DNA from 4 places in the Proteiniborus sp. MB09-C3 genome. Region 4 is predicted to be linked to each of the others. Evidence: predicted binding sites of a transcription regulator. Region 4 holds the regulator's gene; each other region holds the start of a gene.

Region 1 (3,220 bases), 310 kb from region 4:
TTTTGGACTAGCTCCTTCATTATATGAACACAATCATTGACTCCTCTTAGTAAAACTGATTGATTGCCTAATGGAATTCCTGCATCTGCTAGTTTAGTTATAGCCTTCTTTGATTCTTCTGTTATTTCCTTTGGATGATTAAAGTGAGTATTAAGCCATATTGGATGATACTTTTTAAGCATGCTTACTAGATCATCTGTAATTCTCTGTGGCAGTACTACTGGCACACGTGTACCTATTCTTATGATTTCAACATGTGGTATTTCCCTTAGTTTCTTTATTATTGTTTCAAGTCTTTCGTCTGATACTAAAAGTGCATCTCCCCCTGAGAGCAGTACATCTCTTACTTGTGGTGTATTTCTTATATATTCTATTGATGCCTCTATTCTATCCATTCCCATAGCTGAATCATGCTGTCCCGCAAATCTTCTTCTTGTACAATGCCTGCAATACATTGAGCATTGGTCTGTTATAAGCATAAGAACTCTATCAGGATATCTATGAGTAAGCCCTGGTACTGGTGAATCCGTGTCCTCATGAAGTGGATCTTCCATGTCTGCTGCACCTAAATGAGTTTCTAATATTGTAGGTATTGCTTGTTTTCTAATAGGGCATTCTTGATTATCCTTATCCATTAGTGATGCATAATAAGGAGTTATCCCCATTCTAAATTTTTTTAGTGTCTCTTCAATATCCTTCTCTTCTTTTTCTGTAAGATTTACCACCTGTTTTAGCTTATCTACTGTGGTTATTCGATTTCTAACCTGCCATTTCCAATCGTCCCATTCCTCTTGGGAAACGTTTTTCCATAGCTCAATATCTTTGTAGGATCTCACAAGAAAAACCTCCTTCTCCCCTATCACCCCTAAGCATACAGTTCTGTATAAATTTTTCTTAGGGTTTCACTTTCTCTCATTATTTGTAATGATATCTCTGCATGTCCTTTTGTATATCCGTTCCCTACTATCATTGTCACATCTTTTCCTACGCCTTCTGCTCCTAGAGCTGCCTTTGTGAAGCTGGTTGCCATGCTGAAGAAATAGATTAGTCCTCCGTCTCTTGTTGCAAGTATACTTGTCATTTCTGTATTTGGTATATTAACGCAGTTTATTGTTATATCTGCCATTCTTCCATTTGTCAGTTCTTTTACTTTATCATGTAATGCTACCGCATCTGTTGCATCTACTTTAATGTATTCGTCTGCTAGATTAGCTGATTTAGCTCTAGCTACGCTTTTATCAGTACTTCCTACACATATTACTTTTCCTGTTACACCTACTCTTTTCTTTGCTTCATATAGGCAAAGCATTCCTGACTTACCTGTTCCGCCTATTACTACCACATAATCTCCAGGCTTTACTAGTTTAGCTGCTTGGGCTGGTGCTCCTGCTACATCAAGTACTGATAATGCTAGATTTTCTGGTAGGTCACTTGGAATAACCGCATATATTCCGCTTTCAAATAGTATTGCCTTTCCTTTAATGTCTACTTGGTCTATGTCTTTTCTCACTTCAAGGATTTCATCTATTCTAAGTGGTGTGAGTGATAATGAAACTAATGTAGCTATTTTATCTCCTACTTTAAGGTCTGTTTTTCCTTCTAGTGCTGGGCCTATTTTTTCTACTGTTCCTATGAGCATTCCACCTGAACCAGTTATAGGATTTTGATGTTTCCCTTTTGTTGCAACTATGTTTTTCATTATTTCTTTGATCTTTTCAATGTCTCCGCCAGCTTGTTCTTTTATTTGTGTAAAGCTTGCTGAGTCAACATTAAGTGTTTGGACATCTATAAGTATTTCGTTGTCATAAATATCCATGTCGTTGTCAATTTTTAAAGCTGGTTGTGGCAATACTCCTTTTGGCTCAATAACTCTGTGGGTTCCGTATGGACATCCTTTTTTCATTAATAATTCCTCCTTTTTTAATGTTTATTATCTTTAAGTGAACAAAGATTAAATTTCGAAGGAGTTTTAATTCCCTCACTAGAAATTGTTAAACAATTAATTATAATGATTACGTTTTCCTGCTAGTTAAGCAAATAGATATATTGCAAAAAATATGCCATCTTTTTAATGCATATTTCCATGTAGTTTTGTGGAGTATTATGTCGTATTATGTCTAAAATGGATATAAAAAAGAGAGTGCCGCCCAATATTAAGCACTTCTCTAAAGATTATGAAAACTTTTCTGTTATTTTCTTATTTTGTTAATCCGTATTTTTTTATTTTATATTGTAATGTCTGTCTAGGTAAATCAAGCTGCTCTGCTGTGTGGGTAATATTCCAATCTGTGGCTACAAGAGTATTATGAATCATTTCTTTTTCCATGGATTCTAAGGCCATTTTCAACGGTACAATATGTGCAGTTCTTTTTAATTCTCCTGGATTCATGACGTTCTTGTCATTCTGAAGATTAGCAAAAGGTCTTGCTGCTAAGCTGCCAATTAAGGAGCCTTCGTGTATAGCCCCTTCGTCAGCATAGCTTGTGCTATCTATATCAGGATGATATTTTACAGATGATACAGAAGAAAAGTCTTCTGTAGGCAAGACAAGAGAAACGTCCCCCTGTCTCTCCTGCCCCCTTGACAAGACGAGAGAAACATCCCCTTGTCTTAGTATTTGGGATGGGAGGTGTTCTAGTTTTATGATTTCTGTGTCATATATGGTCGCTATGCCTTCTATCAGGTGTTCTAGCTCTCTTACATTTCCTGGCCAAGTGTAATTCATGAATAGCTCCATGGCTTCATCGTCTATTTTTCTTATGTTTTTTCTTAAAAGCTTATTGTATTTTTGAATAAAGTAATCAGCCAGTCTAGGGATATCATCAGTTCTATCTCTAAGCTCTGGAATATTTATAGACACTACATTTAGTCTATAGTATAAGTCCTTTCTTAATAGCTTTTCTTCTATTGCTTTTTCTGGATGTATGTTTATAGCTGCAATTATCCTTACATCTACCTTGGTGGTTTTTATTGCTCCTACTCGTCTTACTGTTTTGTCCTGAATTGCCCTTAGAAGCTTTGCTTGAAGATCTAGAGGCATTGAGTTGATTTCATCTAATAAAAGGGTTCCGCCATCAGCAACTTCGAATAATCCCGGCCTATCCTCAGCTCCTGTGAAGCCGCCTTTAACTGTCCCAAATAGGATTCCTTCAAGCAGGTTGCTTGGCAGTGCTGCACAGTTTTGAGCAATAAACGGCTTGTTTTTTCTTGGACTTGCGTT
Region 2 (3,220 bases), 320 kb from region 4:
CTGTGCTGCATTTATAGTCTTTTCTTTTACTATAGCAAGCTCTTCCTTATTTTTTTCCGCCAAGGTCACATCAGTCATAATTACCATTAAAACTTTTTCCTTTTCAAGATATATAATATTTCCTATTAGAACTAGACCATATTCAGGATAAAAAACTTTTTGGCCTACTAAATTCTCTTTAGTTGAAATAACTCTCCTAAAAATATCTTCATCTATGAGCTTTAATATAGGCTCCCCTTTTATATTCTCAGCCTTTATTCCAAATGCTCTTTCAGATTTAGGATTAAATTCCTTTACGCAAAGCTCTTCATCTAGAAGGAAAATTATGTTTGGGCTATTTTCAAATATAACATTTCTTAGACTTTCTGCTTCTGCTCTCATAAAAGGCAGACACATATTTATATCGGACATTCCCTCAAATACGGATTCCGCCTTTTCTCTACATGAAAAATAACCACATGCATTACAATTAAGCTCATCTTCTGGCTTATGCTTGCCCATTTTCCCTAATATCTCTCTAAGCTCTTTCTCAGAAGCAGTTTTTCTATTTGCCTTTCTATTAAAAAATATCTTAGTAAAATCAATCTTTTCATAATTATATTCAATATCGCCTTGATTGCGATTTCTCTTTTTATTTATATATCCTTTTATTTTATCCTTCCTAACATAATGGTTGGTATTGTCTCTAGGCATTCCCGGTCCATCTATACAGCTGTTATTACATATATTTAATTCTACAAAAATACCACTTATGCTGTTATTTTCAATGCACTCGAGAAATTCCTTACAGTTTTCTACTCCATTTATCCTCATTATTTCATACTTACTTTCATTAGAACCATTATGATCAACCAATCCTCCTTTTGCAGGAAATGAGCTTCCCCTCTTGTATGAAGTATGGTTAAAGGGCTGAGGTTTGAGATTGTTCAATACTATATTTTCTTCTGCAAACCAATGTGATAATTCTTCAAAGGTCAAAACAGAATCGATTATTCCCCTGTGCTGAAAATCTTCTGCCTCGGCTTTTTTAGCAAGGCATGGCCCTATGAATACTACTACACTATCCATTCCATATCTATGCTTTAATAACTTTCCATGGGCAATCATTGGAGATACTACTGGTATCATGTATTTAGTCAATGAAGGATAGTATTTTTCTATGAGATTATTAACTGAAGGACAGCTTGTAGTAATAAGGTTTTCATATTTTTCTTCTTCCCAATACTTATCATAATAATCTAGTACTATTTCAGCACCTATTGCTGTTTCCTCAACCATTTCAAATCCAAGGAGCTTTAATGCTGTTACAATTTTATACTCATCATCTATATTAAATGCTCCAGGAAATGATGGTGCTATACTAGCTATCACTCTTTTTTTATTTTGTATAGCCTCTTTTACTTGTTCTATATTACTCTTAATATGTAGTGCCTCTTTTTGGCATACAACCTGACATTTCCCACAAGAAATACATAAATCATCAACTATTTCAGCATGATCTTCAAGAATAGTTATGGCTTTAGAAGGACATGTTCTCAAGCATTTATAGCAGTTGTTGCAATTCTCCCTTGTAAAACTTATAAATTTCATTTTATAGCCTCCCAACTACATGCTGTTCAAAAAATTCCTTCACAGTTTCCTCCCCAACTGAAACTACTTTATCCTCATCAACTCTTACAGATACTGCCTTTGTACATTCCCCTAGGCAAAAGGCGGCCTTTACAATAACCTTTTCTGACAGCTCTCTTTCTTCTATAATATGTTGCAGATTATTTATCACTTCGTAGGCCCCCTTTAAGTGACATGCACTGCCAATGCAGACATTTATAGTTACCATAATTGCAATCCCCCTTCTTTATTGTTATATTATTAACAATGTTTGCTAAAATTTTTTCCCTTTTAATTCGCTTAATATAATCTATAAATACAGTATACTTGTTTGTTATATTTTTATCAATGTTGTTGCTAAATTATAATAACTTATCAAGCTAAGTGTTTGAGCAGGCTATAGCAAATTAATATAATTATTACGAAAAGTTAAGAAAGGTCTTTTCTAAATCAAATAACATAATTTCCATATTAACAGACTTTTTACTATATATAAAAAAGCTTCATGAAAAGATTATGAAGCTTTTTTATAGTATATTTTTATTCCTCTTCGTTCAAAAAAAATATAGCTAAAGTTCCAGGGCCTGAATGTGCTCCAACAGCGCAACCTATAGTTCCTATGACAAATTCCTTACATTTAAATCTTTCTTCTATCATTTCTTTTGCTTTCATAGCTACTTCTAGGTCATCTCCATGAGTTATACCTATGGTTTGTCTGCTTAAATTAGCTCCTCTTTCTTCAATTATCTCTATCATTCTTTTTAAAACCTTATTTCTTCCTCTTATCTTTTCTAGAGGAATTAGCTTCCCATCTTCTACATGAAGTATAGGTTTAATATTTAGAAGAGAGCCTACTACAGCAGCTGTTCTGCTAACTCGTCCTCCTCTATACAGATACTCTAAATCATCCACTGTAAATATATGCTCCATATGCTTAGAATAAAAAATAGCTGTTTTTACTATGTCTTCCTTTGAGACACCTTCTTTAGCCATTTGAGCAGCCTTTAGCACTACTAGTCCAAAGCCACCAGATGCACATTTTGTGTCTATTATGGTTAAATCGAAATCTGGATAATCTTCTAGTATTTCATTTTTTGCCATGAGAGAGGCTTGATATGTTCCAGATAGTCCAGATGAAAAAGCTATGTAAATACAAGGCTCTTTTTTCTTTGCATATTCTTCAAATTTTTCTTTAAATACATGAGGTGGTATTTGAGCTGTCTTATATACTTTTCCTTCCCTCATGTTATCATAAAGCTCTTTTGGTTTTAATGTTTCTCCGTCTTTATATTCATTTTCTCCTAGATAAACTAGTATAGGCAATAGGTCTATTTCAAATTTTTTAATTAAATCAAGTGACAAATCGCATGCACTATCTGTAATAATCCTAGTTTTCACATAATCACTCCTCATAAATAAATCTTTGTATCCCTTATTATATTATACTTGTCTTAATCTGTAAATCTAAACCGCTATATAATACTATCATTTATGTTTCAAATTAATATACTTTCTATAATTTATTTAATAACTTTGCTAAAAACAATTTGTACGTTTTATGAATATATCTTCGGTCTTGCAAATAGATTATAATATGGAATACTGTACCCTA
Region 3 (3,220 bases), 830 kb from region 4:
AAGTATCTAATTTAATGCTTGAGCTTAAAACCGGGAAGGTCGATGCAGTTGTAGTGGAACAACCTGTGGCAAGCGCTTATGTAAAGGGCAATGATGAATTATATATGACTGATATTGTATTTAAAGATGAAGAAGGCGGTTCAGCAGTGGCTGTAAAAAAAGGAAATAAGGAATTATTAGAATCAATTAATAAAACTATTGAAAGACTAATGAAAGAAAACAAGATAGAAGAATTTGTAATCAATGCAAATGAAATTATGGACAATGAATAGGGTTAATATGTATGGCATTAGCCCTTATTAGGAGGTAAAGATTTGTTAGATTTTAGTTTTTTAAATAAATATTATATGTTTTTTATAATAGGTGCCAAGAATACTGTAGTTATAGCAATTTTTTCTGTAGTATTTGGAGTAGCTTTAGGTACTTTATTAGGGCTAATGAAGCAATCGAAAATAAAATTATTAAAATTTTTTTCAACAGCTTATATAGAATTTGTCAGAGGAACACCTCTATTAGTGCAATTATTTATAGTTTACTATGGTTTACCTATTAATCTTTCAGCAATCCCTGCAGGTATAGTAGCATTATCGCTTAATAGTGGTGCCTATGTAGCCGAAATAATTAGATCTGGGATTCAAGCTATTGATAAAGGACAGATGGAAGCAGCAAGATCTCTCGGTATGACTCATGTTCAGTCAATGAGATATATTATACTTCCTCAGGCACTAAAGAACATATTACCTGTATTAGGAAACGAGTTTATTACTGTTATAAAAGAATCTTCCATAGTATCTGTAATTGGTGTACCTGAAATAATGTACAATGCTGAAACAGTAAGAGGTAATACCTTTAAACCTTTTGAGCCTCTTTTAGCAGCTGCCGTAATTTATTTTGTGCTAACATACACACTATCTAAGCTAGTAGGTAGAGTGGAGAGGAGGTTAAAGACAAGTGATTGAGATTAGTAATCTAAATAAAAAATTTGGAGATTTAGAAGTTTTAAATAACATAACAACAAATATAAAAAAAGGTGAAGTTCTAGTTATCATCGGTCCTAGTGGTTCAGGGAAAAGTACTTTTTTGAGATGCCTTAATCTACTTGAAGAACCTACATCAGGAGAAATAATTTTTGAAGGAAAATCCATTACAAGTAAAAAAAATGATATAAATCTACAAAGACAAAAGATGGGGATGGTATTTCAGCAATTTAATCTTTTCCCTCATCTAACTGTATTAGAAAATATAGCTATAGCTCCAATGAAAGTTAAAGGGATGTCACAGGAAGAGGCTGGGAATATTGCTGTAAAGCTTCTTAAGAGGATTGGCTTAGAAGACAAAACCAATACTTATCCTCAAAATCTCTCGGGAGGTCAGAAGCAAAGAATAGCTATAGCTAGAGCTTTAGCCATGTCGCCAGATGTGCTGTTGTTTGATGAGCCTACATCTGCATTAGATCCTGAAATGGTTGGAGAGGTACTAGATGTTATGAAGGGCTTGGCTAAAGAAGGTATGACAATGATAGTAGTTACCCATGAAATGGGTTTTGCTAAAGAAGTAGCTGATAGAGTATTTTTTATGGATAAAGGCTTTATAATAGAGGAAGGAACAGCTGAAGAAATATTTAAGACACCTAAAAATCAAAGAACAAAAGAATTTCTTGCCAAGCTTTTAGTCTAACCAAGGCAATGAATATTAATTTTAGATAATAGTTGTTAAATATTTGTCAAGAATATTTAACACAAACTTAATTTAATTATGATTTTAAGCTATTGCCCTTTAGATGAACTATTGGTTATAATGTGAGTGGATTGACTAAATACAATGTCTAAAGGAGTGGGAAAATGCAAAATATTGTGGCAGGTAAAGAGAAAAGAAAAATTCCTTATTTAGATACGCTTGCCTTTCTTGTTTTATTAATAACATTCTTTGGTTATATAGGTATTAAAATGGGAATTAGCAACATGTTTTCAACTATCATGGCAACAGCTTATCAGCTCCTAGTAGACACAGTACTATATATAATGGCAATCGCAGTATTAGCAGGTGCCTTTGGTAAACTAGCTACAGAGTTTGGATTGGTAAAGATATTGAATAAGATTTTTTCACCGCTTATGAGACCTTTATACAGTCTCCCTGGAGTTGCTTCTCTTGGAATAATAACGACATATCTGTCAGATAATCCTGCTATTATTTCACTAGCAAAGGATGACGAATATATTAGCTATTTTGAAGAATATGAAACTCCATGCTTATGTAATCTTGGTACAGCATTTGGAATGGGATTGATTGTTACAACTTTTATGATAGGATTAGGGTATTTTAAAGAAGCAGTAGTAGGAAATCTTGGGGCCATAATTGGCAGCATAGTTAGTGTAAGAATCATGGCCTATAGAACGAGAAAAGCTATGGGTGTGAGCAAGGCTACTGTTGAAAAGAATTCATATAAAAGGGATTTATCAGATACATTGATAGAGAGATCAGAAGGTAGTTTTTTTGAGAGATTTCTCACTGCTTTTCTAGAAGGCGGAAAGCTTGGAGTAGATATAGGGCTTAGCATAATTCCTGGAGTGCTCGTAATATGTACTATTATCATGATACTCACCTTTGGCCCGTTAGACCCTTCTATAGGATATCAAGGAGAGGCTTTTGAAGGAGTAGGGTTATTGCCTAAAATAGGAGAATTGATTGCTCCTGCTTCTAAAGTATTATTTGGATTTGAAAGACCAGAGGCTATAGCATTTCCTATAACTGCTCTTGGCGCAGTTGGAGCAGCATTAAGCTTAGTTCCAAATTTCTTGAAAAATGGGATTATCGGTTCAAATGAAATAGCAGTATTTACAGCTATGGGAATGTGCTGGAGTGGCTTTTTAAGTACACATGTTGCAATGCTCGATGCATTAGGACATAGAAAATTGATTGGTAAAGCAATAGGAAGCCATACTATTGGTGGAATAATTGCTGGTATATCAGCTCATTACATTCTAGTTCTAATAAATTCCTTAAGTAAACTATTCTAGGATAATAAAATTATTGACAACTTAACATAATAAGATTATAATATTAAAAATACTAAATCGAAGAAAAACTAAAAGCTATGATTAGAAGAGTAGAGTAAAGAAAATGTCAAAGAGAGTCGGCGTTGGTGAGAGTTCGATACATTACTTTATTTGAAGAACATCTATGAGTTTCTAACCGAAATCGACAGAAAGTAGGCTTAGAC
Region 4 (3,220 bases):
CCTGATCAAAATACCCTATATTGACATGGTGACCTAAATTTATGGTTCCATCAGTTATAGGTACTGTTCCCATGACCATCTTGAAAAGGGTTGTTTTTCCTACACCATTAGGTCCTATAAGCCCAACCTTTTCTCCTCTATATATTTTGAAGCTTACATCACTAAACAGAATGCGTTCATCAAAGGATTTATTTAGGTTTTCTACAGACATTACATCATTTCCACTCTTTACCTTTGGCTCAAATCTAATTTTAGTTTTTTTACTTTCATTAGCAGGAGAATCTATCCTTTTCATCTTATCTAGCATTTTTTGTCTGCTTTGGGCTTGTCTTATATATCTTTGTCCTCCGTAGGACATAAATCTTCTAATGATTTCCTCCTGTCTTGAAATTTCTTTTTGCTGTTCTTCATATTTTTTCTCTAAAAGCTCTAACTCATCTTTTCTCTTTTTCATAAAGCTAGTGTAATTTCCACCATATATTTTTAATAGAGAGCTTTCTAGATAAAATATTTTGGACACAGTATTATCAAGAAAATATCTATCATGAGATATTATTATTGCTGCACCCTTGTATTCCTTAATATATCTTTCTAGCCAGTCTATGGCTTGTATATCAAGGTGGTTAGTAGGCTCGTCTAAAAGTAGAATATCAGGCTTGCTTAAGAGTAGCTTTGCAAGCATAACTCTTGCTTTTTGTCCGCCACTCAAATGAGTTACAGGCATATAGAGCTGTTCTTCACTAAAACCTAGTCCTTTTAGAGTTCCTTTAATTTCGCTTTTAAAGCCATATCCATTTTTATTTTGAAATTCTTCCATGAGATGAGCATATTCATCCATTAAGGAGTCCAGCAGTTTTGATTCTTGCTTTTGACCTTCTGCACTGATACTATGCTCAAGCTCTCTCAGTTTTTCCTCCATGCCTATTAAAGGTGTGAATACATCCATAACTTCATCAAAAATAGACTTATCGCTTTCTATTTGTGTGTTTTGCTCAAGATAGCCTATTTTACAATCCTTTGATACATATATTTCTCCAGAATCCATAGAAATTCTTCCACACAAAATATTAAATAATGTTGATTTGCCAGCTCCGTTTAGACCAACAAGACCAACTTTTTCATTATCATTTAGTGAAAAAGTGATTTTATCTAGTATTGTATCTATTACATAGCTTTTAGATATATTGCTACATGATAAAACTATCACTTTGTTTCCTCCTCGCTTCATACTAATTATTATAATTTTATCAAAAAACGTTTAAAAAAGAAACAATAGGGTATTATTTTTAAAAGGGTAAGAAACAATACTATTGATATAATGGAAATTGGTTACTATTGTCAAATTGACAGAAATTTAACCTAATGATATAATATTTTAAATATTTCGCGACATGAAAATCTGAATAAGAGTGGGTGGAAAATTTATATGGAAAAAGAAAATCGAGTTTCTATGGCAGTCATAAGACGACTACCTAAATACTACAGATACTTAGGTGAACTATTAGATAAAGATATCAATAGAATATCATCCCAAGAACTAAGTAATATTACTGGGTTTACAGCTTCCCAAATAAGACAGGATTTAAATAATTTTGGAGGATTCGGACAGCAAGGCTATGGCTATAATGTTGAAGAGCTATATAAACAGCTTGGTAAAATTTTAGGCTTGGAGAGAACTTATAAAGCTGTTTTAGTAGGTGCAGGCAATCTTGGGCAGGCAATAGCAAATTATAGAGGGTTTGAAGATGCTGGATTTAAGCTTTTAGCTCTATTTGATAAGAATCCTAAGGTAATAGGTTTAAAAATTAGAGATATTGAGATACATGATGTTGATTTACTTGAAAAATTTATTGCAGATAATGGAGTTGAAATAGGAATTATAACTACTCCAAAGGAACATGCACAGGGAGTAGCAGATAAATTTATTAAAAGTAATATAAAAGGCATATGGAACTTTGCTCCTACTGATCTAAAGGTTCCTGAGGATGTTGTAGTTGAAAATGTTCATTTAAATGAGAGCTTATTTATATTGTCATATATGTTTAAAGAAGTGAATAAAGAATAAAACGTGTCGGAAAGCAAAAAGGCGACAAACTGTGTGAAAATCGTCATCCTGAGACAGGTAGTATAAACCCTACTCACTAAGAATCTATACATGTAGGACACTTAACATGTTTTGAAACTTTTTGAGGGCTTCAAATTACAAATTTTTCGAGACATTTGCAGCTGTGATGCTTGCTTATTGGATTATAACCTCTATATTTGGTCAACTTCAAAAGATACTAGAAAAGAAATTAAACAGTGTATACTAAGTATTATTTTATAAATTCACATTAGGAGCTATGATCTCTTTGAACTACAAGGATGTCATAGCTCTTTTGTATAAATCAATTACTAGATTCTGTAGTTGAAAATGTTTGCCTAAATGAGAATTTACTTATGTTATTATGAAATATGTTTTAAAAAGTAAATGAAAAACGGGTAGTGTCCGTATATTGGACACATAGTGTAGTAATAACAGACAAAAACAGACTATTTTTGAGTTTCAATGTAATTAAATGGTGAAGGATTCGAAATTATGTTACTAATATCTTATTATGATACTTATGGAGCCAAACCCTCAGTTTTACTTGAATACTTAGCCTATTTTCCTGCTTTTCTTATTGAGCAAATAACGTTATTTTATTAACAAACATCATGAAAAAGTTCGATAATTAAGTCGTTGTGATTAGCTATCAGTCGCATAAAGTGCTTAATTATTGCCATATTGTTAAGAAAATGTAAGACAAGAGATTAACAAAGATAATAGATATTTAATTTCTATTGAAGTATAATAAAATAAATGGCAAGAGTTTTGCATATATAAAATGAAGTATGTTATAAAAATATCAATATTTTTTCTATAATACAAAATAATGAGGAGGGAATAAAATGAATTTTAGCCTTACAAATGAACAGGAAGCCATAAGAAAAGTCATGAGGGAGTTTGCTGAAAAAGAGATAAAGCCAATAGCAGCAGAAATTGACGAGACAGAAAGATTCCCCAGAGAAAGCGTAGAAAAAATGGCAAGGTATAATATGTTAAGCATACCTATACCAGAGCAATATGGCGGTGCAGGTGGAGATGAGGTAGCTTATGCAATAGCTATAGAAGAGCTTTCAAAAGTGTGTGGAACTACTGGGGTAATATGCTCTGCACATACATCTCTTGGTTGTTGGC

Evidence for each region. The regulator Rex, encoded in region 4, represses fermentation and respiration genes when NADH is low (regulators of the CRP and FNR family bind a similar motif). The targets are predictions, from matches to a motif close to ATTGTTAANNNNTTAACAAT.
Region 1: a site for Rex is predicted at 1,988-2,007, ahead of kdd (L-erythro-3,5-diaminohexanoate dehydrogenase). Genes of this name have one in related genera too.
Region 2: a site for Rex is predicted at 1,858-1,877, ahead of QO263_RS16715 ((2Fe-2S) ferredoxin domain-containing protein). Genes of this name have one in related genera too.
Region 3: a site for Rex is predicted at 1,709-1,728, ahead of QO263_RS14095 (CD0519/CD1768 family membrane protein). Genes of this name have one in related genera too.

What each region holds. Positions count from the first base shown of each region.
Region 1 is NZ_CP127161.1:135,316-138,535, forward strand. Features, by position in the region: gene kamA (lysine 2,3-aminomutase) at 1-836, opposite strand, end outside; gene kdd (L-erythro-3,5-diaminohexanoate dehydrogenase) at 866-1,903, opposite strand; gene QO263_RS00645 (sigma-54 interaction domain-containing protein) at 2,198-3,220, opposite strand, start outside.
Region 2 is NZ_CP127161.1:3,386,097-3,389,316, forward strand. Features, by position in the region: gene QO263_RS16710 ([Fe-Fe] hydrogenase large subunit C-terminal domain-containing protein) at 1-1,590, opposite strand, end outside; gene QO263_RS16715 ((2Fe-2S) ferredoxin domain-containing protein) at 1,592-1,837, opposite strand; gene QO263_RS16720 (DegV family protein) at 2,149-3,006, opposite strand.
Region 3 is NZ_CP127161.1:2,878,412-2,881,631, reverse strand. Features, by position in the region: gene QO263_RS14110 (ABC transporter substrate-binding protein) at 1-272, shown strand, start outside; gene QO263_RS14105 (amino acid ABC transporter permease) at 348-959, shown strand; gene QO263_RS14100 (amino acid ABC transporter ATP-binding protein) at 952-1,677, shown strand; gene QO263_RS14095 (CD0519/CD1768 family membrane protein) at 1,842-3,017, shown strand; T-box leader at 3,086-3,220, shown strand, end outside.
Region 4 is NZ_CP127161.1:3,705,034-3,708,253, reverse strand. Features, by position in the region: gene abc-f (ribosomal protection-like ABC-F family protein) at 1-1,207, opposite strand, end outside; gene QO263_RS18125 (redox-sensing transcriptional repressor Rex) at 1,427-2,065, shown strand; gene QO263_RS18120 (acyl-CoA dehydrogenase) at 2,932-3,220, shown strand, end outside.